Linked DNA regions of Aliidongia dinghuensis. The protein of the gene in region 2 binds, or shares a complex with, the protein of the main gene of each other region. Links are inferred from orthologs where the notes say so. Each region holds a gene or a part of one and is shown on either strand. Other genes may lie near its edges. The genes, in order: IEY58_RS16930 and dnaG.

Region 1 (10,169 bases), on a different replicon or contig from region 2:
GCAGCTACCGCCGCGTGCTCGCGACGCAGGAGCTCGCCTGGTCGGCCGAGGCCTGCCGCATTCTGGGTTATCCACCGGGCATGGCGCCGAATTCGCTCGAGCGGTTCCTGGCGCTGGTCCATCCGGACGATCTCGAGATGGTCGGAGACAAGCTGCGCTCGGCACAGGAAGGCCGCTCGTATGGGCTCGATTTCCGCATCGTCGATGCCCACGGCGACATGCGCCATGTCCATGCCATGGGCACGCCTGAGCTCGACGATGTCGGCGTGCCGATCGCCGTCGACGGCATCATCCAAGACATCACCGAACGCAAGCAGATGGAGCAGGCGCTGCGCGACGCGCGCGACGCGGCGGAGCGCAGCAGCCGGGCGAAGTCCGAGTTCCTGGCCAGCATGAGCCACGAGCTGCGCACGCCCTTGAACGCGATCATGGGCTTTTCCGAGATCATGCGCGAGGAGATCCTGGGACCGGTCACCGTCGCGAAATACCGGGAATATCTGGGCGACATCCACAGCAGCGCGCAGCATCTGCTGCTCATCATCAACGATATCCTGGATATCGCGCGCATTGAGGCCGGCCGGGTCGAGCTCAAGGAAGCCCGCATCGATGTCCGGCGCATGATTGATGATTGCACCCGCATGCTGCGCGGGCGCGCGGGCGACGCGGGCCTCCGGCTGGAGGCCGAGTTCGAGAGCGATGCATCCTGGTGTATCGGCGACGAGCGGCTGCTGCGTCAGGTGCTGATCAATCTCGCCTCGAACGCGATCAAGTTCACGCCGGCCGGCGGGCGCGTCGGCATCCGGGTCGGGCGCACGGCCGGCGGCGAGTTCGCCTTCACGGTCGAGGATACCGGCATCGGCATGACGGCGGCGGAGGCGGCGGTGGCGCTCAGGCCGTTCGGGCGGGTGCAAAGCGCGTTCGTGCGCACGCGCGACGGGGTCGGCCTAGGCCTGCCGCTTGCCAAATCTTTCGTCGAACTGCATGGCGGCGAACTGACGGTCGATTCCGCACCGGGCCGCGGCACGCGCGTCGTCTTCAAACTGCCGCCCTGGCGGACGGCGACGGCGCTCGCCTAAACCAGTACGCGCTTAAACCAATACGCGATCAAGGAAGAGGCTGGCGATCTCGTCGGGCTGCGCCATGATGGCCTGGTCCTCGCCTGGGAAGGCAGTGCGGCGCAGCTTGGTCGCGACCGGCCCGGGGTCGACGAGGCCAACGCGAACGTTCGTCTTGGTGAGCTCGGCCGCCCAGACATGGACCATCATCTCGAGCGCCGCCTTGGACACGGCATAGGCGCTCCAATAGGCGATCGGCTCGCGGCCCGCGGCACAGCCGGTGAAGAGCGCTCGGCCGGCCGGCGCCAGCTTCAGGAGCGGCTCCATCGCGCGGATAAGACGCCAGTTGGCGAGGAGATTGGTCTCGATGACCTGCTGGAAGACCTTCGGGTCCTGATGGCTCATCGGCCCGAGCGAGCCCAGATGGCCGGCATTGCCGACGAGGATGTCGAGCCGGCCGAACCGCTCGTAGAGGGCGGCGCCCATCTGGTCGATCTTGTCGAACTCGCGCAGGTCGAGCGGCACCAGCGTGGCGCTGCCGCCCAATGCCCGGACCTGGTCGTCGACCTCTTCGAGTGCGCCGACCGTGCGCGCGACCAGCACGCAATGAGCGCCCTCGGCGGCGAAGCAGCGGGCAACGGCCGCACCGATGCCGCGCGAAGCGCCGGTCACGAGTGCCACGCGGCCGGCGAGCCGGCCACCCCTCTGCCCACTCTCTTCCCGAATGCCCGCCATGTTCAGGCGATCTCGTTCATGAGCGAAAGATTGGTCGCGAGACTGCCCTGCTCGAAGTCGAGCAGCGGGATCGGATAGTCGCCGGTGAAGCAGGCGTCGCAATAGCGCGGCGCCTTCGGATCGCGCTTCACCTCGCCCAAGGCGCGGTAGAGCCCGTCGATCGACACGAAGGCCAAGCTATCGGCGCCGATGAACTTCGCCATGCCTTCGGTGTCGAAGCGCGAGGCGAGCAGCTTCTCGCGCTCCGGCGTCGCGATGCCGTAGAAGCAGGAATTGTTGGTCGGCGGGCTCGAGATCCGCATATGGACCTCCTTGGCGCCGGCTTGGCGGACCATCTCGACGATCTTGAGCGAGGTCGTGCCACGGACGATCGAATCGTCGACCAGCACGACACGCTTGCCCTCGATGTGGCGGCGGTTGGCGTTATGCTTCAGCTTGACGCCCAGATGGCGGATCTGGTCGGTCGGCTCGATGAAGGTGCGGCCGACGTAATGGTTGCGAATGATGCCGAGCTCGAACGGGATGCCGCTCTCGAGCGAATAGCCAAGCGCCGCGGGCACGCCGGAATCCGGCACCGGGATGACCGTGTCGGCCTCGACCGGGGTCTCGCGCGCCAGCTCCATGCCGATGCGCTTTCTCACCTCATAGACGCCGGTCCCCTCGACGATGCTGTCGGGGCGGGCGAAGTAGATGTACTCGAACACGCAGAAGCGGCTCGGCCGGTTGCCGAACGGATGGTGGCTCTGCACGCCGCTCTCGTTGATGACGACGATCTCGCCCGGCTCGACGTCGCGCACGAAGTCCGCGCCGATGATGTCGAGCGCCACCGTCTCGGACGCCAGCACGTGCGAATCGCCGAGCTTGCCCAGGACGAGCGGGCGCACGCCCAGCGGATCGCGCACGCCGATGAGTCCTTCCTTGGACAGGGCGACGAGCGAATACGCGCCCTCGACCTGGCGCAGCGAATCGACCATCCGTTCCAGCACCGTGCGCCGGAGACTGGTCGCGATCAGGTGGATAATCACCTCGGTGTCGCTGGTCGACTGGAACAGGCTGCCGCGCCGGACCAGCTGGTTGCGGAGCTGGTAGGAATTGGTGAGGTTGCCGTTGTGGCAGATGGCGAGGCCGCCGAACTCGAAATCGCCGAACAGCGGTTGGACGTTGCGGATCGCGACCTCGCCGGTCGTGGCATAGCGGTTGTGGCCGATCGCGGCGTTGCCGGGCAGGCGCTCCATGACCGCGGGCGAGCTGAAGTTCTCGCCGACCTGGCCCAGGCCGCGGTGGGCGTGGAACTGGGCGCCGTCGTAGGTGACGATGCCGGCAGCTTCCTGGCCGCGATGCTGGAGCGCATGCAGCCCGAGAGCGGTGAGGGCAGCGGCCTCGGCATGTCCGAACACGCCGAACACGCCACATTCTTCATGAAAGTGGTCGTCGTCGAACGGCACGGTCGTAAGCGTCATGGTTTTGATCCGGTCTGCAGGGCTTTGTCGACGAGATGGGTAAGATCGGTCTCGTCCTGTTGGGACGGGCCGGCGGGCGGGGCCTTGTTGGCGCCCATCGGCGCGTTGAGCTTGTCCAGGTCCTGCTTCACCTGGTTCGCCTGGTTCACTTTCTGGGCCGCTTCGCTCGCAGCCTGAGTGCCGCGGTCGAGCACGTTGCGCGGGATGAGCGCGTTCAAGCGCTGCGCCCCGGCCTCGAGCAGGGGCTGGGTATGGGCCTGGACCACCCAGTTGGGGCGATCCTCGGGCGCGAGGAACCGGGTCATGACGAGATAGGCGGCGCAGGCGACGAGGACGCCGCGCGCGACGCCGAAGATCATGCCGAGCGCCCGATCGATGGCGCCGAGGCTCGATTGCCGGACTTGGTTCGACAGCACGCCGGTGACGATGGAAAAGATGATGAGGCAGACCACGAAGACGGCGGCCGGAGCCACCACGTCGGCGAGCCACGGCTTCATGAAGCCGCGCGCGATAGTGCGCGCCGGGTCGAACAGATAGAACGTGACGACGAAGGCGCCGACCCAGGCGGCGATCGACAGGAGTTCGCGGGCGAAGCCGCGCACGAAAGCGAACAGGCCCGAGATCGCGACCACGGCGACGACAATGATGTCGAGCACATTCATGACGGTATTCAGGCCCTCATCGCCGGGGTGGTAACGCGCTCGGTGTCGAACATGTCGACGAGCTCCTGCAAATGACCGATCTCGTTCTGGACGATGCCGGCCGATGCCGGTTTCTGTCGTCCCCGTCGCGCCGGTCCGAGCGCGCGTTCGAAGCCAAGCTTGCCCGCCTCTTTCAACCGTGCGTCCGACTGGCTGACCGGCCGGATCTCGCCCGACAGACCGATCTCGCCGAACACGACCATGTCCGTCGGCACGGGCTGCCCCGTCAACGCCGACACCAGCGCCGCGGCCACTGCGAGATCCGCCGCCGGCTCCGAAATTCTAAGGCCTCCGGCGACGTTCAGGTATACGTCGTTCGATCCGATTGCAAGGCCGCAACGTGCGTCCAGAACGGCCATCACCATTGCAAGCCGCGCGGAGTCCCAACCGACGACGGCACGCCTGGGTGTACCGAGCGGCGATGGGGCGACGAGCGCCTGGATCTCGACCAGCACCGGCCGTGTTCCTTCCATGCCGGCGAAGACTGCGGCACCGCTGACGGCCCCATGGCGATCGGCCAGGAACAGGGCGGAGGGGTTCGCGACCTCGCTCAGGCCCGCGTCGGTCATCTCGAATACGCCGATCTCGTCGGTTGCCCCGAACCGGTTCTTGACGCCGCGCAGGATGCGGAACTGGTGGCCGCGCTCGCCCTCGAAATAGAGCACGGCATCGACCATGTGCTCGAGCACGCGCGGGCCGGCGATGGCGCCGTCCTTCGTCACGTGGCCGACCAGGATGAGGGTGAAGCCCACGCGCTTGGCGAGCCGGATCAGCTCTTGGGCTGCCGCGCGCACCTGGCTGACGGTACCGGGCGACGAATCCAGCATGTCGAGATACATGGTCTGGATCGAGTCGATGACGACGATGTCGGCAGCGTGGGCGTGGTCGAGCGAGGCCGCGATGTCTCGGATGCTGGTCGCCGCCGCGAGCTCGACCGGCGCGTCGGTGACGCCGAGGCGGCTCGCGCGGAGCCGCACCTGGTCGACCGCCTCTTCGCCTGAGATATAGACGCATTTGGCGTTGTTGCGCGCGAGCGAGGCCACGACCTGCAGCAGCAGCGTCGACTTGCCGATGCCGGGGTCGCCGCCGACCAGGAGGGCCGAACCCGGCACGAGGCCGCCGCCGCACACCCGGTCGAACTCGGCGATCCCCGTCAGCCGACGCGGCGCCGCCTCGCTCGAGCCCTCGAGCCCGACGAAGGCGATGCGCTTGCCCTTGGCCGCCCCCGATGCGCCCAGCCCCTTGGGCGGGCCCTCGGGTTCGGCCTCCTCGATCAGGGAGTTCCAGCCGCCGCAGGCCTCGCAGCGGCCGCCCCACTTGCTATGGACTGCCCCGCATTCCTGGCAGACGAACCGGCTGCGGGGGCGAGCCATGGCTCAGTGGCTCCTGCCCGGCAGGGGCGCGCGTCTCGCGATCACGACGCGCGGATCTCCATCTTGATTGGCCCTTCGGCGCGGCCGTGGATGAACTGATCGACGTAGGGATTGCCGGACTTGTCGATCTCGGCGGTCTCGCCCTGCCAGATGATCCTGCCGTGGTAGAGCATCGCGATGCGGTCCGAGATCTTGCGGGCGCTCGCCATGTCGTGGGTGATCGAGAGCGCCGTGGCGCCCAGGTCGCGCACGCAGCCGACGATGAGCTCGTTGATCACGTCGCTCATGATCGGGTCGAGCCCGGTCGTCGGCTCGTCGAAGAAGATGATCTCAGGCTTGGCGGCGATGGCGCGGGCGAGGCCGACGCGCTTCTGCATGCCGCCCGAGAGCTCGGCCGGCGTCAGGTCGGCGACGTCGGCGCCGAGCCCGACCTTGGCGAGCGTCTCGATGGCGACGCGCTTGGCTTCCGCCGCTCGCATGCCTTCACCCTGGATCAGGCCGAAGGCGACATTCTGCCAGACGGGCAGGGAGTCGAAGAGGGCCGCCCCCTGGAACAGCATGCCGAACTTCGCCATGAGCCGCGCGCGCTCCGAGCCTGTCAGGCGGGCCGTCGGCTGCCCGTCGACCAGGATCTCGCCCGAATCCGGATGGATCAGCCCCAAGATGCATTTCAGCAGCACGGACTTGCCGGAGCCGGAACCGCCGATCACGACGACGCTCTCGCCCTGGTCAATCTCCAGATTGATGCCCTGCAGCACCTTCTTGCGGCCGAACGCCTTGTAAAGGTTCCGGATGACGATCTTGGCGGTCATGAGAAGAATACCGACGTCAAGAGATAGTCCATGAGCAGGATCACGATCGAGCTCGAGACCACGGCATTGGTCGTGGCGGAACCCACACCCTGGGCGCCGCCGCGCGAATGGTAGCCGTGATAGCAGCCGAGCAGCGTCACGATGAAGCCGAATACCGCGGCCTTGACCAGGCCCGAGACGACGTCCGGCGTCTTCAAGGCCACCCAGGTCTGGTGCAGGTAGCTCGACGGATTGTAGTCGAGCAGGTAGACCGCGACGATATAGCCGCCCAGGATGCCGATGATGTCGGCGATCACGACCAGGAGCGGCATGCAGACGACGCCGGCCAGCACGCGCGGCACCACCAGGTATTTGAACGGATTGGTCGAGAGCGTCGAGAGTGCCGCGATCTGGTCCGTGACGCTCATGGTGCCGAGCTCGGCCGCGATGGCGGCGCCGACGCGCCCCGCGACCATCAGTCCGGCGATGACGGGCCCAAGCTCGCGCGTCACCGACAGCACGACGAGCAGCGCCACGGCCGCGTCGCCGCCCAGTCCGGAGAAGCCGGTATGGCTCTGCAGCGCCAGCACCATGCCGGTGAAGAGCGAGGTCAGGCCCACGACCGGCAGCGAGTTGTAGCCGATCTGGATCATCTGCCTCAGCAGAAGCTTCCAATAGAGCGGCAGGCGGACGATGTGGCTCAAGGCCACGCCCGCAAACAGGATGAGGCGCCCGACACTGGCGAAGAAGGTGAGCGCCGACCGACCGATGGTCGCGAGAATGTCGCCCATCTAGGCGGCAACCGGTCCGTAGAGGCGCATCAGGCGCCGGGAGAGGCGGGTCAGCACCTCGTAGCCGATCGTGCCGCAGTCGCGGGCCAGATCGTCGGCGCCGTATTGCGGCCCCAGCACATCGACAAAGCCGCCGGGGAGCACCCATTGCGGCGGCACGGCGCTGACATCCACTGTGACGAGATCCATCGAAATGCGGCCGATGACGGGAATGGCCACCGGGCCTAGGAAGACGCGCGCAGCATTGCTGCCGGCCCGCAGGACGCCGTCGGCGTAGCCGACGCCCAGCGTCGCGACCCGGCGCGGCCGGTCTGCAGCGTAGGTCGCACCATAGCCAACGGTCCGTCCAGCGTCAATCTCGCGAACTTGCAGGATTTTTGCTTTGATCCCAACGACTTGACGCATCGGGTTCGCCTGTGTCGGCGTCGGATTGAGGCCGAACAGTGCCGCCCCCGGGCGCACCAGCTCGAAATGATAGTCGGGGCCGAGGAAGATGCCGCTCGAGGCTGAGAGGCTGCGCATCGCCTGGGGCAGGCGGGCGGCTGCGGCCGTGAAGCTCGCGTGCTGCAGCGCGTTCAACGGATGGTCGGGCTCGTCGGCGCAGGCGAGGTGGCTGATGATCGCCGTGACCGGCATGCCTTCGATGAGCGTCGGGTCGGCGGCGAGGCGATCGATCTCCTCGGGCGGCAGGCCCAGGCGCGCCATGCCGGTGTCGAGCTGCAGCAGTGCCGGCCGGCCGGGCGCCGCCGTCCGCCAGGCCGCGATCTGGCCAAGATCGTTCAGCACCGGCAGCAGGTTCGCATAGGCGGCAAGCTCGCGCGCCGTGCCGGGGATGGGGCCGGACAGCACGGCGACGCGCGCGTCGGGCGCTGTCTTGGCCAGGCTCTGGGCCAGCGTCACGCCCTCGTCCGGCGTTGCGACGAAGAACCAGCGGCAGCCGGCAGCGGCGAGAGCGGTTGCAACCGGCAGCACGCCCAGCCCGTAGGCGTCGGCCTTGACCGCGGCGCCGGTCAGGCAGCCGGGGCCGACGCGAAAGGCGAGCTGGCGCCAATTGTCGACGATCGCCTGCAGATCGACGGTGATAAGTCCGGTGACCCCGGGCGGCGCGTCGACGGTTGGGGGCACCCAGCCGGCCAGCGCCTGAGAGACATTAGCCTCTGGGCTACTCGTGGATCTCGGGGAGGTGGTCGGCGCCGACATAGTCACCAAATTTGGTCGTAGCACCGTCGAAACTCAAGGTGATGATGCCGATGGGGCCGTGGCGCTGCTTGCCGATGATCACTTCGGCCTTGCCATGGGCGGCGCTAAAGCGCTGCTGCCATTCGGTATAGCGCTCCAAGTGCTTTTCCGCGGATTCCTCGGGTCGGCGCGCGGGTTCCGCTCGGCCGAGGTAATATTCCTCGCGATAGACGAACATGACGACGTCGGCGTCCTGCTCGATCGAGCCCGACTCGCGGAGGTCGGCGAGCTGCGGCCGCTTGTCCTCGCGCTGCTCGACCGCACGGCTGAGCTGCGAGAGCGCAATGACCGGCACGCTCAGCTCCTTGGCGAGCGCCTTCAGGCCGCGGGTGATCTCGGAAATCTCCTGCACGCGGTTCACTTCCGCGCCGCGCCCGGGCGTGCCCTGGAGCAGTTGCAGGTAGTCGACGATGATGAGGTCGAGCCCCTGCTGGCGCTTCAGGCGCCGGGCGCGCGTGCGCACGGCGGCGATCGACAGCGCCGGCGTGTCGTCGATGAACAGCGGGATGCTCTGCAGCTCGAGCGAGGCCTGCACGAACTGGTCGAACTCGTCGCGCGAAACCTCGCCGCGGCGGATCTTGTCGCCCGACACGCCCGAGGCCTCGGACAGGATGCGGGTCGCCAGCTGCTCGGCCGACATTTCGAGCGAGTAGAAGGCGACGACGCCGCCGTCCTCGGCGATCGCCTCGCCGGTAGCGCCGCGGCCCTGGCGATAGGCGCGGGCGACGTTGAACGCGATGTTGGTCGCAAGTGTGGTCTTGCCCATGGACGGGCGGCCCGCAAGGATCATCAGGTCCGACGGATGGAGCCCGCCCAGCTTCTTGTCGAGGTCGCGGAAGCCGGACGAGACGCCCGAGGTCTTGCCGTTGCGCTTGTAGGCAGCCTCGGCGATTTCGGTGGCTGAAAGCAGCGCCTGCTTGAACGGCTGGAAGCCGCCGTCCGCGGCGCCGGCGGTCGCCAGGTCGAACAGCTTCTTTTCCGCGACTTCGATCTGCTTCTTGGCGTCGAGGTCGAGGTCTTGCTCGTAGGCCTCGTTGACCACGTCGCCGCCGATCTCGATCAGCTCGCGGCGCAAGTGCAGATCATAGATCTGCCGGCCGTAGTCCGCGGCGTTGATGATGGTGACGACCGAGGCCGCGAGCTGGGCCAGATAGCGCGCACCGCCGATGTCGACCAAGGCGCCGTCCTGCTCGAAGAACGGTTTCAGCGTGACGGGACTCGCGATCTGGCCGCGCTCGATCAGCTTCTCGACCGCGCCATAGATCCGCTGGTGCACCGGCTCGTAGAAATACTCGGGCCGGAGAAACTCCGAGACCCGGTGATAGGCCGCGTTATTGACGAGCAGCGCGCCCAGAAGCGCCTGCTCGGCTTCGAGGTTCTGCGGTGGCGTACGATAGGCGGGGACGTCCGGCTGCGCCGGGACGACCGGCGCGGGCGAGCGGGCTGGGTCCATGTTGCCCACAACCTACTGCCGACCGGCCGGCTCAGACCACGGCTATTCCATCCACAGGCCTGTGGATAACGGGGATCAGTCGGCGCAGCCCGCCTGGCGCGGCGGCAGGGCCGAGACGAGCGGATGCGCCGCCTTCCACTCGTTCATGTAGTCGCGGGTCATCGGCACCGCGTCGACGCGCTTCGCCAGCTGGATCTGGAACACCATCAAGTCCTGGACGCGGAAGCCCGCCTCCGACGCCGCGAGATAGAACTCCCACATGCGGCAGAACCGCTCGTCGTAGAGCGCCTTCACCTTCTCCCAGTGGGTGAGGAAGCGCTGGCGCCAGTGGCGCAGCGTCTCGGCGTAGTGCAGCCGCAGGATCTCGATGTCCATGAGCTGCAGGCGGGCGCGCTCGATCGCCGGCAGCACCTCGGAGAGCGCCGGGCAGTAGCCGCCGGGGAAGATGTATTTCCGGATCCAGGGGTTGGTCGTGCCGGGCCCGTCCTGGCGGCCGATCGCGTGGATGAGCGCCACGCCGTCATCGGTCAGAAGGTCGTGGATCTTGTCGAAATATTCGCCGTAGTGATTG
Region 2 (15,872 bases):
TCGCCCTCGCGCGACAGGAGCTCGACCGAGCCCATCTCACGCAGGTACATGCGCACCGGGTCGTCGGTCCGGCCGATGTCCTCGTCGTCGAGGTTGCCGTTGACGCGCGACTCGCCGTCGCCCGAATCGTCGTCGACGGGCGCCGCCGGCTCCTCGGTCTCCTCGGCCTCGACGACATTGATGCCCAGCTCCGAGAGCATGGTCATCGTGTCCTCGATCTGCTCGGAAGAGACCTGGTCCTGCGGCAGGGCGGCATTGAGCTCGTCGTAGGTGACGTAGCCGCGCTCCTTGCCGCGCGCGACCATCTTCTTGACGGCCTGCGCCATGCTGTCGACGATCAGGCTCTCAGCGGCCTCATCGCGGTTTTCGTTGACCTCTGCCGTATTCGCCGCTTTTGTCGCCATCTTCAACCCAGTCCTAACAAATACTCGAGGGGCCCCGGGTCTCGCCGCCCCACCCTCGAGACCGGCCGAGCCGGCTCGTCGATCCGCCGCGGGTCCCTGGCCGTCCGGTACGGCCGCGCCCCGCTCACCGCCCCGCCGTCACCGGCGGAGTCGAAAACTCAATGCCGACCGGACGACACCCATCCGGCTGTCGTCCCGTCGAATTCGGCCTGTTCCATGCGCTCGATTTCCGCCTGCTCCTGCAAGGCCATGATGCGAGCCCAACTGGCCTCTGTCGGCTCCGTCTCGAACCGACGCACGGCTGCTTCGAGCTCCTGCGCCCGCGCCAGATGACCGCGCCACAGGCTGACCGCCTGGAGCCAGCCCAGTCGGGTCGTCTCCCGATCCGCCGGCTCCGCGAACTGCGCGTGGGCGAGAACCTGCTGGCCGAGCAAACGCTCCACTTCCCGGACAAAGCCGTGGTTGCTGAGGTGATGCTGAAGACTCGCGGCGTCAAGTCCAGAAATTGCCGCGTGGACGTTTAAAATCTCGCGGCGCAGCTTGTCAAGGTCCGGCGCGGTCAGGGGCAGGTGTGCAAATTCCTCGACATGCTCGTCGAGCAGCTCGGGATTTGCCAGCACGATTGCCACCAGCAACTCCTGCCGCCGCCGCTCGACCGCCTGGGTGGCCTGAGCAAGGCGCGCCCCTGAAACCGGCTCCGGCGCCTGCAACCGCACCCGGCCGTCCCGGCCCAAGCTCCGGCGGCCGGACGCCGCGCGCTGCGAGCGCCCCTGCTCGTAGAGCTTGTTGCGGAAGAAGAACTGGTATTCGCGCTTCAGCCCCTCGTCGGCGATCGCGGCCGCCCGCGCATTCAGGCGATGGGTCAGGTCCGCGCGCCGTTCCGGCGTATCGATCGGCCGCGCCGCCAGCTCCTGGGTGAACAGCACCTCGGCGAACGGCGTCGCGCCGTCCAGCACCGCCTGCATGGCGGCGGTGCCCTGACGGCCGATCAGGCTGTCCGGATCCTCGCCCGCCGGCAGCACGGCGAACTTCAACGACCGGCCGGCCTTCAAGAGCGGCAGCGCCCGGTCGAGCGCGCGCGTGGCGGCCCGCTGGCCGGCGGCATCGCCGTCGAAGCACAGCGTCGGCTCCGGCGTGAGCTTCCAGAGCTCCTCGAGCTGCTCCTCGGTCAGGGCCGTGCCAAGCGGGGCGACCGCCCCCTCGAACCCCGCGCGATGGAGCGCGATCACGTCCATGTAGCCTTCGGTCACGACGAGCGTCGCCCCTTTGCCGACGCCGGCGCGCGCCCAGCTCAAGCCATAGAGCACGCGCCCCTTATGAAAGAGCGGCGTATCCGGGGAATTCAGGTACTTGGGCTTGGCGTCACCCATGACGCGGCCGCCGAAGGCGATGACGCGGCCGGCGCGGTCGAGGATCGGGAACATGACCCGGTCGCGGAAATAGTCGAAGCTGTCGCGTCCATCCTCAGGCTTCTTGACGAGTCCCGCCTCGATCAGCATCGACTCCGGGAACTCACGCAGCAGGAACTGCTTCAGAAGCCCCTGCCCGCCCGAGAAGCCCGGCGCATAGCCGAGCCGGAAGCGCTCGATCGCAGCGCGGTCGAGCCCGCGTCCTTCGAGATAGGCGCGCGCGGCGGCACCGGCGTGGCTATCGAGCTGGGCCTGGAAGAAGCCCGCCGCTGCCTCCATGACCTCGACCAGCGTCTTCTGCTTGACGACCCGCTCGCGCTCCTGCGGTGAGGCGCGCGGTACCTCGAGGCCGGCCTCGCCGGCCAAGGCCTCGACCGCCTCGAGGAAGCCCAGGTTCTGCGACTGCATGACGAAGCCGATCACGTCGCCATGGGCACCGCAACCGAAGCAGTGGAAGAAGCCCTTCTCCTCGTTGACCGTGAAGGACGGCGACTTCTCGTTATGGAACGGGCAGAGGCCGCTGTACTCCCGCCCCTTCTTGACGAGCCTGACCTTGCGCCCGATCACGTCGGGCAGCGAGATGCGGATACGAATCTCGTCGAGGAAGCCGGGCGGGAAGGCCATGGCGGGCGGGGCGGGTTAAGGCTGTGCTCAGGCGGCGGAGAGCGCTTCCTTGACGAGCGCACTCGCCTTCTGGAAATCCATCTCGCCGGCATGGCGTTCCTTCAAGGCGGCCATGGTGCGGCCCATGTCCTTGATGCCGGCGGCACCGATGTCGGCAATGACCTTGCCGATCGCGGCCCGGGTCTGGGCCTCGTCCATCTGCTGCGGCAGGAAACGCTCGATGACGGCGATCTCCGCCGCCTCCTGGTCGACCAGGTCCTGGCGGTTGCCCTGCTTATAAAGCTCGATACTCTCGCGGCGCTGCTTCACCATGCCCTGCAGCACGGCGAGCACGGCCTGGTCGTCGATGCCGTCCGGGTTGCCCAGTCCGCGCGCCTCGATGTCCTTGTCCTTGAGCTTGGCCTGGATCATCCGCAGCGTCGAGGTCGTGCGCTGGTCGCGCGCCTTCATGGCCTCTTTCACCGCGTCGGTCAGGGCTTGGCGCAGCATGGGTATTATCCTTGGCTTATGAGCAGGGCCGGCAGTGATAGGCAAAATCCTACGCCATTCCTAGCCCTTTTCCAGGAACGATTCGGCAAAATCCGCCACCCCCGCCGGCACGCACCCCGCCATGCACGGCGCTCACGCAAGGCTGCCCCCAGCCAAAGAAGCGGACGTCGCGCTTGACGGCATGCACCCCATGGCACTACTCGAAAAGCTCGCCGGGCCACATTCGCCCGGTGACCCTAAAGAGGTCGGGTTCGCCGCAAGATGCGGTGTCCTCCCTGTCGGCGTTCCGCCCACGGGGGGTCGACGCGCATCTAAAGGATGAACACGACCTTTTCGATCGAGGAGCCGATCATGTCCGAGACCGTCAGCGCGCAAGCGCGCCCCCCGCGCCCGCCAGGCGCCACCGCGGCCTTGGTGCTGAACGACGGCACGGTCTATTGGGGACGCGGCGTCGGCGCCACAGGCACCCAGGTCGGCGAGGTCTGCTTCAACACCTCGATCACCGGCTACCAGGAGATCATGACCGATCCGTCCTACGCCGGTCAGATCATCAACTTCACCTTCCCGCACATCGGCAACGTCGGCGCCAATCCGGAAGATACGGAAGCGGTGACCGCGGCCGCGCGCGGCCTCGTCATCCGCACCGACATCACCGACCCGGCCAACTGGCGCGCGATCGAGGGCTTCGATGCGTGGCTGAAGAAGTACAACCTCATCGGCCTCGCCGGCATCGACACGCGGGCCTTGACCCGCCGCATCCGCGACAAGGGGCCGCCGAACGGCGCCATCATTCACGCGCCCGACGGCAACATCGATATCGATGCGCTCTTGGCAGAGGCCCAGGCCTGGCCCGGCCTCGAAGGCATGGACCTGGCGCTCGAAGTGAGCTGCCGCCAGACCTACGAATGGGCCCAGACGCGCTGGAGCCTCGGCGGCGGCTACGGCACGCTGGACGCGCAGAAGCGCCATGTCGTCGCGGTCGACTACGGTGCCAAGCACAATATCCTGCGCACGCTGGCGGCCAACGGCTGCCGTGTCACGGTCGTGCCGGCGACGGCCACGGCCGAGGAGATCCTGCGCCACGAACCCGACGGCATCTTCCTGTCGAACGGCCCGGGCGACCCGGCGGCGACCGGCGAATACGCCGTGCCGGTGCTGCAGGAGCTGCTCGAGACCGGCAAGCCGATCTTCGGCATCTGCTTGGGCCACCAGCTCTTGAGCCTCGCGATCGGCGGCACCACGACCAAGATGACCAACGGCCATCGCGGCGCCAACCACCCGGTCAAGGATCTCGAGACCGGCAAGGTCGAGATCACGAGCCAGAACCACGGCTTCCGTGTCGAGCCCGAGAGCCTGCCCAAGAACGCGGTCGTGACCCACGTCTCGCTGTTCGACGGCTCGAACGAGGGCTTCCGGCTCACCGATAAGCCGGTCTTCTCGGTCCAGCACCATCCCGAGGCCTCGCCGGGGCCGCAGGACAGCAACTATCTGTTCGAGCGCTTCGTGCGCCTGATCGACGAACGCAGCGCCGAAAAGGGAGCGAAGTAGCATGGCGAAGCGCACCGACATCAAGTCGATCCTGATCATCGGCGCCGGCCCCATCGTCATCGGCCAGGCCTGCGAGTTCGACTATTCCGGCGCCCAGGCGTGCAAGGCGCTCCGAGCCGAGGGCTACCGGATCATCCTGGTCAATTCCAACCCGGCGACGATCATGACCGATCCGGACCTGGCGGATGCGACCTATATCGAGCCGATCACGCCCGAGATGGTGGCGAAGGTGATCGAGGCCGAGCGGCCGGACGCGCTCCTGCCGACCATGGGCGGCCAGACCGCGCTCAACACGGCGCTGGCGCTCGCCAAGGACGGCACGCTCGCTCGTTTCGGTGTCGAACTGATCGGCGCCAAGGAAGAGGCGATCGCCAAGGCCGAGGACCGGCAGCTGTTCCGCGATGCCATGGACAAGATCGGCCTGCAGTCGCCGAAGTCGCGCGCGGTCCAGTCGCTGGACGCGGCACGCGAGGCCATGGCCGAGATCGGCCTGCCGGCGATCATCCGTCCGTCCTTCACCATGGGCGGCACCGGCGGCGGCATCGCCTACAACACCGAGGAATATGAGGAGATCGTCAAGGGGGGCTTGCGCGCCTCGCCGACGAACGAGGTCCTCATCGAGGAATCGGTGCTGGGCTGGAAGGAATACGAGATGGAGGTGGTCCGCGACCGCGCGGACAACTGCATCATCATCTGCTCGATCGAGAACGTCGATCCGATGGGCGTGCACACCGGCGACAGCATCACGGTCGCCCCGGCGCTGACGCTCACGGATAAAGAATACCAGCTGATGCGCGACGCCTCGATCGCGGTGCTGCGCGAGATCGGCGTCGACACCGGCGGGTCGAACGTGCAGTTCGCGGTCAATCCGGCCGACGGCCGCCTGGTCGTGATCGAGATGAACCCGCGCGTCAGCCGCTCCTCGGCGCTGGCCTCGAAGGCGACCGGCTTCCCGATTGCCAAGGTCGCGGCCCTGCTCGCCGTCGGCTACACGCTGGACGAGCTCCGGAACGAGATCACCCAGGTGACGCCGGCCTCGTTCGAGCCGACGATCGACTATGTCGTGACCAAGATCCCGCGCTTCGCGTTCGAGAAGTTCCCGGGCACCGCACCGCTCTTGTCGACCTCCATGAAGTCGGTCGGCGAGGCCATGGCGATCGGCCGCAGCTTCGCCGAGAGCGTCCAGAAGGCGCTGCGCTCGCTCGAGACGGGCTTGACCGGCTTCAACGAGGTCGCGATCCCCGGCGGCTCTAGCAAGGACGCGGTGCGCGCGGCCTTGGCCCAGCCGACGCCGGACCGCCTGCTCGTCATCGCCCAGGCGTTCCGCCACGGCCTGACCGTCGAGGAAGTGCACGCCGCCTGCAAGTACGAGCCGTGGTTCCTGCGTCAGGTGCAGTCGATCGTCGCGACCGAGGAGCGCATCCGCAAGGACGGCCTGCCGCAGGACGTGTTCCAGTTCCACGCGCTGAAGAAGCAGGGCTTCGGCGATGCGCGGCTGGCCGAGCTCGCGAGCACGACCGAGGCGCATGTGACCGCCCTCCGCCACAAGCTCGGCGTCAGGCCCGTCTACAAGCGCATCGACACCTGCGCCGCCGAGTTCCCGTCGAACACGCCCTACATGTACTCGACCTACGAGGGCGACGGACTTTCGCCGGCGGAGAATGAGTCGGACCCGACCGAGCGCAGGAAGGTCGTGATCCTGGGCGGCGGCCCGAACCGCATCGGCCAGGGCATCGAGTTCGACTATTGCTGCGTCCATGCCGCCTACTCCCTCCGCGAGGCCGGCATCGAGACGATCATGGTCAACTGCAATCCCGAGACCGTCTCGACCGACTATGACACGTCCGACCGGCTCTATTTCGAGCCGCTGACCGCCGAGGACGTGATCGAGCTCGTCCGCGTCGAGCAGTCGAAGGGCACGCTCTTGGGCTGCATCGTGCAGTTCGGCGGCCAGACGCCGCTGAAGCTCGCCGCCGCCCTCGAGGCCGCCGACATTCCGATCCTCGGCACCTCGCCGGACGCGATCGACCTTGCCGAGGACCGCAAGCGCTTCCAGCATTTCCTGGGCGAGCTCGGCCTGAAGCAGCCGGAGAACGGCACCGCCTATTCGGCCGAAGAGGCCGAGGCGGTCGCCGAGCGGCTGGGCTTCCCGCTGGTCATGCGGCCATCCTACGTACTGGGCGGCCGGGCGATGGAGATCGTCCACGGCATGCAGCGCCTGAAGGAATACATGGCGAACGCGGCCAAGATCTCGGCGACCGGCCCGATCCTGTTGGACCGCTATCTCTCGGACGCGATCGAGGTCGACGTCGATGCGCTCTCTGACGGCCGACACGTCTACGTCGCCGGCATCATGGAGCACATCGAGGAGGCCGGCATCCATTCGGGCGATAGTGCCTGCTCGCTGCCGCCCTACTCGCTCTCGGCCGAGATCATGGCCGAGATCGAGCGCCAGACGACGGCGATGGCGCTGAAGCTGGGCGTCGTCGGCCTCATGAACGTGCAGTACGCGGTCAAGGACGGCACGGTCTACGTGCTGGAGGTGAACCCCCGCGCGTCCCGCACCGTGCCGTTCGTCGCCAAGGCGACCGGCGTGCAGATCGCCAAGATCGCGGCCCGCGTCATGGCCGGCGAGACGCTGGCGGCGCTGGCGCCTGCAACCCGGCCGGCGCTCGAGCATGTCGCGGTCAAGGAAGCCGTGTTCCCGTTCAACCGCTTCCCGGGCGTCGACCTGATCCTGGGACCTGAGATGAAGTCGACCGGCGAAGTCATGGGCCTCGACGCCGACTTTGGCCGCGCCTTCGCGAAGTCGCAGCTGGGATCCGGCGTGTCGCTGCCGCTCGCGGGCACCGTCTTCGTCTCGGTGCGCAACCATGACAAGCAGGCCGTGGTCGAGCCGTGCCGCAAGCTGGTCGAGATGGGCTTCAAGCTGGTCGCGACCAGCGGCACGGCCCAGTGCCTGACCGAGGCCGGCCTACCTGTGGACGTGGTCAACAAGGTGCTGGAGGGCCGGCCGCATATCGTCGACCGCATGGTTTCGGGCGGCGTGCAGCTGATCTTCAATACGACCGAAGGTAGTCAGGCAATCAGCGACAGCTTCAGCCTGCGCCGCACTGCGCTCACGCATGCGATCCCGTATTACACGACTTTGGCGGGCGCCAAAGCCTCGGTGCATGCGATTCAGGCGCTCAAAAGCGGCAGCCTTGAAGTCGGCGCGCTACAATCCTATTTTGTTGGGCCGTCCTAGCGGGGTGGGACCCCCGTGTTAAGGACGGTTTCTTATTCCCGCATCGCCGCTTTTTAGGTCAGGCCGTCGAAGAAATGCAAAGAGTTCCAATGACCGAGGCTGGGTTCAGCCGGCTGCAGGAAGAGCTGCGTCGGTTGAAGAGCGTAGACCGCCCGGCCGTGATCCGTGCGATCGCCGAGGCCCGCGAACACGGGGATCTGTCCGAAAACGCCGAATATCATGCTGCGCGCGAGCGCCAGTCCTTCATCGAGGGCCGTGTGCTCGAGCTTGAGGACAAGATCGCGCGCGCCGAGGTGATCGACGTCAGCAAATTGTCGGGCAACGCCGTCAAGTTCGGCGCGACCGTCGTGCTCGCCGACGAAGAGACCGACGAAGAGACCAAGTACCAGATCGTCGGCGAGGACGAGGCCGACATCAAGCTGGGCCTGCTCTCCGTCACCTCGCCTTTGGGCCGCGCGCTCATCGGCAAGCAGGTCAAGGAAAGCGTCGAGGTGACGACACCGCGCGGCGCCAAGTCCTACGAGATCGTCAAGGTCCTGTTCTGAGACGGCACGCCCTGCCGCCGTCGCTCCCCCTAAAGCGAGACATGACGGACGGAGGGTTCCAAGACCTGAAAAGGGGCGCTGGGACCGTGGTCCCGCGCCCCTTCGTCTCACCGAGGCTGACGGCGTCAGTCCTCGTCGACTGCATCCACGTCGATCGGCACGCCGACCGCGTATTTGCTCGACCGGATGGCGAGCGCGGACTTGACGTGGCTGACGTTGGGGGCCGTCGTGAGCTTGGTGGTGAGGAACTTGTGGTAGCTGTCCCAATCCGTCGCCACGACCTTCAGGAGGAAGTCGGTCTCGCCGGCCAGCATGTGCGCTTCGCGGACCTCGGGCCAGGTGCCGACCAAGTCCTCGAATGCCTTGAGGTCCCCCTCGGCCTGGCTCACCAGGCCGACATGGGCGAAGACCGTGACGCCGTAGCCCAGCGCATCCGGTTCGATCGAGGCGTGATAACCCTTGATGTAGCCGGCGTCCTCGAGCGCCCGGACACGGCGGAGACAGGGAGGGGCCGAAATGCCGGCCCGTTTGGCCAATTCCACGTTCGTCATCCGGCCGTCCTCCTGCAAGTCCCGCAGGATCCGCCGGTCGATCCTGTCGAGTTTAATTCGACGCATGTAGGGAACCCTCAAAGAAATTTGGGCAACTATCTTACAAATTGTCCCGCAGAATCAACACATCTGAACAAGATGCATAGGAGACCGGCAGGAGTGAGCGCGTGAACGCGGACGTGTGGCTGCTCTATGACGGCAAGGTCGGATTGCGCAGCCAGGTGGTCGGTGTCGCCGAGGCGGTGGGTCTGCCCTTCGTCGAAAAGAAGCTCGCGATTCGCTATCCCTGGAAGGGTCTGCCGCCGCTGCTATGGTGGAACGGCACCGCGGCGGCGAGCCGGGCCGGCGACCGGCTGAACCCGCCCTGGCCGCGCCTCGTGATCGGCGCCGGTGGCCGGGCCGCGGCACCGGCGCTTGCGATCCGGCGCAAGAACCAGGGCCGCACGGTGGTGGTCCAGATTCAGGACCCGAAGATTCCGCCGGCGCGCTTCGACCTCATGATCGTGGCTGATCACGACAAGGTACGCGGACCTAACGTCATGGTCTCGCTGGGCGCCGTCCATCCGGTGACGCCGGCCAAGCTCGCGGCGGCGGCCGAGCTCTGGCGCCCGCGCCTCGCCCATCTGCCGCACCCGCGCATCGCCGTGGTGATCGGCGGCGACAACGGCGTCTATCGCCTGACGCCGGAGATCATGACCGGCATCGCCGACCGGCTGGCGGCGCTGGCGCGCGACGGCGCCGGGCTCATGATCACGACCTCCCGCCGCACGGGCGCCGAGGCCGAGGCCATCCTGCGCACGCGCGTCCAGGGCCCGGGCGTCGAGATCTGGACCGGCGAGGGCGAGAATCCCTATTTCGGCTATCTGGGCCTGGCCGACCATGTGCTGGCCACCGCCGACTCGATATCGATGATCACCGAGGCGAGCGCCACGGGCAAACCGGTCCATGTGCTGGCCCTCGAAGGCGGCTCGAAGAAGTTCGAGCGGTTCCACGAGGCGATGCAGGCCGCCGGCATCACGCACCCGTTCGGCGGCACGCTCGACAGCTGGAGCTACACGCCGCGCGACGATACCGGCGCCGCCGGCGCGCGCATCCGCCAGATGATGCAGGACCGCGGCCTGTGGCCGGCGTGATGCAGCTTCTGCTGCGACTGCCGGTCCCGCTGCTGCTGCTCTTGGGCGCCCTCGCAGCGGGCGCCTTGTTCATGACGTTCCCGGGGCTCGACCTCTGGACGAGCGGCCTGTTCTGGCGCGCCGACGGCGGCTTCGTCCTGCGCAACTGGACGCCGTTCCGCGTCGTCTACGACGCCGTGCCGGTCGCGACCTGGGCTTTGGTCGTGGGCCTGCTGCTGCTGGCGCTCTTGGGTTGGATCCTCGGCCGGGCGATCGGGCCGCTCGACCGGCGCACGATCCCGTTCCTGCTGCTCACCATCGCACTCGGGCCCGGCCTCTTGACCAACACGGTGCTCAAGGACCATTGGGGCCGGGCGCGGCCGAGCCAGATCGTCGAGTTCGGCGGCACCAAGCAATTCACACCGGTGCTGCAGCCGAGCGACCAGTGCGACCATAATTGCTCGTTCCCCTCCGGCCACAGCGCCATGGCCTTCTCGCTCGTGGCGCTGGGCTTCCTGCCGGCGATCGAGCGCCGGCGGCGCTGGGTGACCGGTGCGGCGCTCGGCTTCGGCGTGCTGGTCTCGCTGGTGCGGATCGGCCAGGGTGGCCATTTTCTCTCAGACACGATCTTTGCCGGCCTCCTGGTCGGCGTGGTCGCCTGGGGCCTCCATCGCTGGATCGTCGAGGCGGATGGGCTCGACCGGCTATGGACGCGGCGGCTTGTGCGCCGGCTCGGCGGCGCCCTCACCCGGGCGGGCGACGCCCTCAACAACCTGCCGCCGTCCGCGCGCCGGAACTGGCTTATGGGCAGCCTCGCGACCGCTGCCGGGATTGCTGTGTCCGTGCTGTGGATCGACCGGCCGCTCGCCTTCTATTTCAAGGCCGACGATGATCGACTGGTCCACTGGTTCCAATGGGTCACCAAGTTCGGCCTCGGCTGGGGCTGGCTCGTGATCTCGGGGGTTGCGACCCTCGGCCTCTGGGGCCTCGCACATTCGCCGCGCGCCGGCGCCCGGCGCGAGCGGCTCATCGCCTGGTCGCTCGTCCCCGCCTTCATCTTCCTGTCCGTGCTGGTGAGCGGGCTTGTGGCCGACATCGTCAAGATCCTGGTCGGCCGCACCCGGCCGAAGCTGCTGTTCGCCGACGGCAGCTTCGCGCTTACCGGCCTGTCGTTCCGCAGCGACCATTGGTCGTTCCCGTCGGGGCACGTGACCAACGTGGCGGCGCTGGCCGCTGCGCTTACCATGCTGTGGCCGCGGCATGTCGCGGCCTATTGGCTGTTCGTGGCGCTGATCGCCTTGAGCCGCATCGCCACGACCCAGCATTTCGTGAGCGACACGATCGGGGCATCCTTCCTCGCCGTGCTGGTGACCGCTTATATCCGCGGCGTATTCACCCGCTCGGGCCTGCCGCTCACCGACCTCAAAGCCGGCGTCATGCAGGTCCGCCCGGCGCTCACCTGGCGCCGGCGGCTGCTCGGGCTCTAAGCCCACCGGCACTAGGCCGCGACCTGAAACCGGCGCATCCTTTCGCGCGCGCCATGACGCGGAAGGACAAGAAGAATGCGCACGCTCATCGCTGCGATCGGGATCCTGCTCGCCACCGCGACCGGCGCCGCCGCGGCCGATCCCATCTGCATCGCGCTGATCGAAGAGCCCGCAGCTCCAGGGGCTTCCGCGGCCGACCACGGCGACGCAGGTTTCCGGCTCGGCCTCGATTATGCAACGAGCGGCACGAACAAGGTGCGCGGCCGCCCGGTCGCGCTCAGCGTCGTCGAGGAACCCGGCACAGCCTATCGCGACGGTGCCGACATTGCGGTCGCGTTCGGCCCGTCGGAGACAGTACTCGCCATGCTTCCCGCAGCTTCTGCGGCGCAGCGCCTCCTGCTCGTGGCCGAGGCACGCGCGAGCGTCGTTGCCGGCAGCAACCACTATGTCGTCAGCACCGCCGCCAGCGCCGACCAGCTGGCACGGGCCGAGGCGCTGGCGCTCGCCCGTCCGGAGCTCAACCTGTTCGTCGCGGCCGAGGACACGCGCGACGGCGCCGATACGGTCGCGGCCCTGAAGCAGGCGCTGGGCCGGCACGCCGACACTGGCTTCTTCGTCGGCGCTCGCCTCGTCCCGCCGAGCACGGCCGACGTCGGTAGCCTGCTGAGCACGGATTTCGAAGGCCTGCACGATCTCCACGGCGGCCGGACGCTGCTGGCAATCTGGCAGGATGCCGCGTCGCCGATCCCATCGATCGCCGCCGCCGGCCCCGACCGGTTCGGCATCCGCCTTGCCTACCTGGGCCCGCTCGCCCCGAACGCACCGCTACCGGCCGTCGGCTTCGACGGGATCACGTCCTATTTCCACAGCTTCCCGCACAATCGGGTGAATGACTGGCTGGTCGCGGCCTGGCGCCGGCGGTTCCACGCCTACCCGGACGGCTCGGCCGCGGAGGGTATGACGGCCGCCCTGGCGCTGGTCGCAGCGCTCAAGGCGGCGCCGTCAACCGAGACCGAGGCGCTGATCGGCGCGCTGGAGGGCTTGCGCTTCGCCACGCCCAAAGGCGCCATGGTGATCCGCAAGGAAGATCACCAGGCGCTTCAGGTCCTCTATCAATTCCGCAACGAGCCCGCGCCGCGAGGCGCCCCGATGCTCGAACATCAGTTCAGTATCGCCGAACTGTCAGCGGCCGAACCGAAGTGACGGCTACGGCTTTGCGTCCGTGTAGCCCTTGAAGCCCGTGAGCTTGTAGAGCGTCACATCGCGGGCCAGGCCGGGGCCGAGCGGGATCACGACATGGGCGACCTGCGCATGCTCGGCGAAGCGGTCGAACACTTCTTGCCGCTCGGCGCCCTCGCGCTGGGTGATCCAGAGATAGTCGCCGCCGGGCGTGCCGCCGAGGCTGTTGTCCATCTCGAAGCCGTTGCGCACATGACCCGCCGGGTTCCACATGCGCATGTCGAACGGGTGCGGCTGCATGTAATAGATCATCGCCGCCATCAGCTCGCGCTGGTCCGCCAGCAGCGGCAGGTCGAGATACTGCAGGTGGATCTGCGACAGGCTGTTGCCGAGCGTCTGCCAGCCGCGCACCCGGTGCAGCGGGTCGAGCTTGCCGGGGATCGGATGGCCGACCGCCTTGCTGATGTCGCGCGCGCCCAGGAGCAGCACGCAGAGCGCCACATGCAGCACGACGGACCATTGCACGAGCCCGTCCCGCCCCTTCTGCGTGAGATACGCCACGACCAGGATCGTCGCCGTGAGATAGGTCGGTGCCGACCAGTTCGGCTGGGCGCGCGACAGCATCGCCTCGACCAGCATGATGGCGAGCGTCGGCAGCGCGAAGCTCATCAGCAGGAGCGCACGCCGGTCGGCGCCGATGCGCCGGGCGCCCGCGACGATCACGATCAGGGTGCCGAGGAAGATCGGCCCGAACACGCCGAACTGCGCGCCCGCGAACTCGGCGAACGCCTGCGGGTGCAGGCCGTAGTCGCGCACGTTCGCATTGTCGCGGGTGTGCAAGTAGCTGACGAAGCCGTTGGTCGCGTTCCAAACGAAGTTGGGCGCGTAGACCACAAGCGTCAGACCCAGGCTCAGGAGGAACGGCTTCAGGTGGCGCCGCTCGTCCGGCACCAGCAGGAGGAAGCCCAGTGCGGAGGCGAGCCAGAAGCCCGTGGCGTATTTCGAGAGCAGGCCGACACCGCCGGCGATGCCGACGAGGAGCCACCAGCGCTGCCCGCCCTCCTCGCGCGCCCGCACGAAGCCGTAGGTCGCGACCGCCCAGCAGAACAGCAGCGGCACGTCGGTCGAGATGATGAGCGCCGACAGCGAGACCGCCGGCAGCGTGATGAAGGCGATCGTCGACCACGCGGCGATGCGCGCGTCGTAGAGCCGCTTCGCGGTCGCGTGCACGACCAGGCTGGTCACGACATAGAGCAAGGGCGCCGAGACCTTGACCGCCAGGTCCGACGTGCTGAACAGGTGCGTCGTGGCCCAGATCAGCCAAGCGACCATCGGCGGCTTCGAGTAGTAGCCGAACTGGAGTTTCTGGGCCCAGATCCAGTATTGCGCCTCGTCCGGATAGAGGTCGATCGGCTGGCCGGCGAGCCAGAGCAGGCGCAGGAACGTGACGGCGCCCACGATCAGGAGTGCCACGCGGAACATCGGGTCGATCTCGCGGCGCGGCAGGGCCTGGGTCTTGGGCGCGGCGGTCTTGGGCGCGGTCGAGGCCTTCTGAGGCACGGCGGCGGTCGGTTTCTTTGGGGATCTCATGGCGGCGCGACCCTACAGAAACGAGGCCCGCGGCGCTAGAAGGACGCGGGGTCGCAGGCTACCTCTGGCCTCTCTCCAGCCGTCAAGCCCGAGGATGACGGTGGAGAGGTGGACCAACCTGATCACTCGCGCTCGATAGGCCCGCCCTATCCGCGCGATTGATCGCATCCGCCGGTCTCGCATGCTAAGAACGGGGTTTCGGGCCAGGGGGATCGTCGCCATATGGCGCTTCCGTGGCGGCCTTCCAATCTTTGATGGCCCAAAGCCCTTTCCAGCAAGTTCCGGACGACATGGCGCTCAAGATCGAAACCTTCTCGTCGCTCAAGGGCGGCAACAGCTTCTTCAAGGCGGTGACGCATCCGGAGGCGGCGACGCAGGCGGCGGCGCTGATCCGGCGCTTGAGCGAGGCGCGCTCGGTCGCGATCTATGACCCATTGGGCTTCGCCACCGGCTTTGCCGCCGTGCGCGACCTCTCGGCCGTGCGCATCGCCGGCGTCTATGTCCAGGCGGTGACCGACCTCGGCCAGGAGCGGCTCGGCCATGCGACGAAGCCGGTGACGGCGCTCGCCGGAAGTGCGGCCGACCTGGTGTTCGTCACCGCGTTCGATGCCGAGCGCCTCACCCAGCAGATCGCCCATCTCGTCCCGGCCGGCGCCGAGGTCGTGAGCCTGGACGAGCTCCGGCTCGAGCAGAGCCTCATCACCAACCCGCGCAACTATCTCGACCCGCTCAATTTCGCGACCAATTTCGCGTTCTTCCGCGATCGCGACGGCAGCCATAGCCGCGTCGTCACCGCGAATTACTGGTCGAACTACGGCGCCAAGGAGACGGCGCTCGCCTTGACCCTGTTCGATGCCGACGGCCAGGTGCTGGCGCGCTGGCGCGAGGCGCTCCCACCCGGCCAGTCCGCCGTCGTGATCGACAGCCGGCGGGTCCGCGCGCGCTTCGGCCTGCCGGCGTTCGAGGGCCAGCTCTTCATTCATGCAGTCGGCGGCGCAGGCCACGACGTGGTGAAATACGCGCTCGATACGTTCGAAGAGGACGGCCCGTCGCTCTCCTGCACCCACGACGCCAACGCCTGGCCGGCCGATTTCTATGCCGGCCTGCCGGCTCCGCGCGCCGACGAGCGTGTCGTGCTCTGGGTCCAGAACAGCCTGCCGATCGCCATTCCGCCGGGCGGCATCGCGCTCAACCTGATGGGCGACGCGCATATCGTGCCGTTCCCCGAGGAAGTCGCCCCGTTCGCGACCGTGCCGCTCGACGTGGCGAGCCTGCTGCCCGAGGCGCGCTGGCCGCAGCAGATCGAGATCGCCGCCGGCAAATATGTCGTGCGCCCGCGCTACGAAGTGATCCGCGGGCCGCGCACCCGTATCGCCCATCCGAACGTCGAGCGCACGGACCTGAAGCCCGATCCGAAGATCGCCGAGCTTGGCCCTTGGCTCGGCAAAGGCTTCATCCTGCCGGCGCCGATCCTGCCGCCCGCGCAATGGTCGAGCCTGCTGCTGCCGACGCCCATGGCGCTCAGCCAGGCGGCGCTGCCGATCCAGGCGACGGCCTATGACCCGGCCGGCCGCGCGCTCGGCACCAAGCGCTTCGGCCGTCTCGCGCGCCGCGAGTCTGTGGAACTGGCGCTCGACGAGCTCGTCGCCGATGCGACCGCGCTCCCCTGGGGCCATGTCGAGCTGAC

Evidence for each region.
Region 1: the proteins of dnaG (region 2) and IEY58_RS16930 are in contact, whole or in part, in a crystal structure (PDB 2R6A), measured with the Geobacillus stearothermophilus proteins. The link is inferred for Aliidongia dinghuensis from one-to-one orthologs. Residues at the interface, in WP_049624496.1 of Geobacillus stearothermophilus: Lys456, Leu457, Leu458, Pro459, Ala460, Asn463, Ala464, Leu467, Leu535, Leu536, Ile537, Ala538, Gln544, Glu545, Asp548, Tyr549, His552; in WP_033016901.1 of Geobacillus stearothermophilus: Ser13, Glu15, Ala16, Gln18, Glu91, Leu92, Asp94, Ala95, Val96, Pro97, Thr98, Ala99, Ala100, Asn101, Tyr104, Tyr105, Ile108.

The regions. Positions count from the first base shown.
Region 1 is NZ_BMJQ01000008.1:258,507-268,675, forward strand. Bases 7,334-10,169 are described here. They hold IEY58_RS16930 (replicative DNA helicase), read right to left. Parts: upstream 9,599-10,169; coding sequence 8,069-9,598; downstream 7,334-8,068. Other genes in these bases: alr (alanine racemase), read right to left, coding at 7,334-8,031; IEY58_RS16935 (SAM-dependent methyltransferase), read right to left, coding at 9,674-10,169. In the rest of the region: IEY58_RS16890 (sensor histidine kinase), read left to right, coding at 1-1,076; IEY58_RS16895 (SDR family NAD(P)-dependent oxidoreductase), read right to left, coding at 1,089-1,790; purF (amidophosphoribosyltransferase), read right to left, coding at 1,793-3,250; IEY58_RS16905 (CvpA family protein), read right to left, coding at 3,247-3,912; DNA repair protein RadA, read right to left, coding at 3,921-5,324; IEY58_RS16915 (ABC transporter ATP-binding protein), read right to left, coding at 5,366-6,136; IEY58_RS16920 (MlaE family ABC transporter permease), read right to left, coding at 6,133-6,906; more of alr, read right to left, coding at 6,907-7,333. UniProt on the Escherichia coli protein: The main replicative DNA helicase, it participates in initiation and elongation during chromosome replication. Travels ahead of the DNA replisome, separating dsDNA into templates for DNA synthesis.
Region 2 is NZ_BMJQ01000022.1:20,055-35,926, forward strand. Bases 1-2,912 are described here. They hold dnaG (DNA primase), read right to left. Parts: upstream 2,438-2,912; coding sequence 563-2,437; downstream 1-562. Other genes in these bases: rpoD (RNA polymerase sigma factor RpoD), read right to left, coding at 1-404; IEY58_RS29850 (GatB/YqeY domain-containing protein), read right to left, coding at 2,465-2,912. In the rest of the region: more of IEY58_RS29850, read right to left, coding at 2,913-2,926; carA (glutamine-hydrolyzing carbamoyl-phosphate synthase small subunit), read left to right, coding at 3,278-4,474; carB (carbamoyl-phosphate synthase large subunit), read left to right, coding at 4,476-7,721; transcription elongation factor GreA, read left to right, coding at 7,796-8,266; IEY58_RS29870 (Lrp/AsnC family transcriptional regulator), read right to left, coding at 8,392-8,883; IEY58_RS29875 (mitochondrial fission ELM1 family protein), read left to right, coding at 8,985-9,950; IEY58_RS29880 (phosphatase PAP2 family protein), read left to right, coding at 9,950-11,416; IEY58_RS29885 (ABC transporter substrate-binding protein), read left to right, coding at 11,492-12,619; IEY58_RS29890 (ArnT family glycosyltransferase), read right to left, coding at 12,623-14,155; IEY58_RS29895 (hypothetical protein), read left to right, coding at 14,440-15,872. UniProt on the Escherichia coli protein: RNA polymerase that catalyzes the synthesis of short RNA molecules used as primers for DNA polymerase during DNA replication.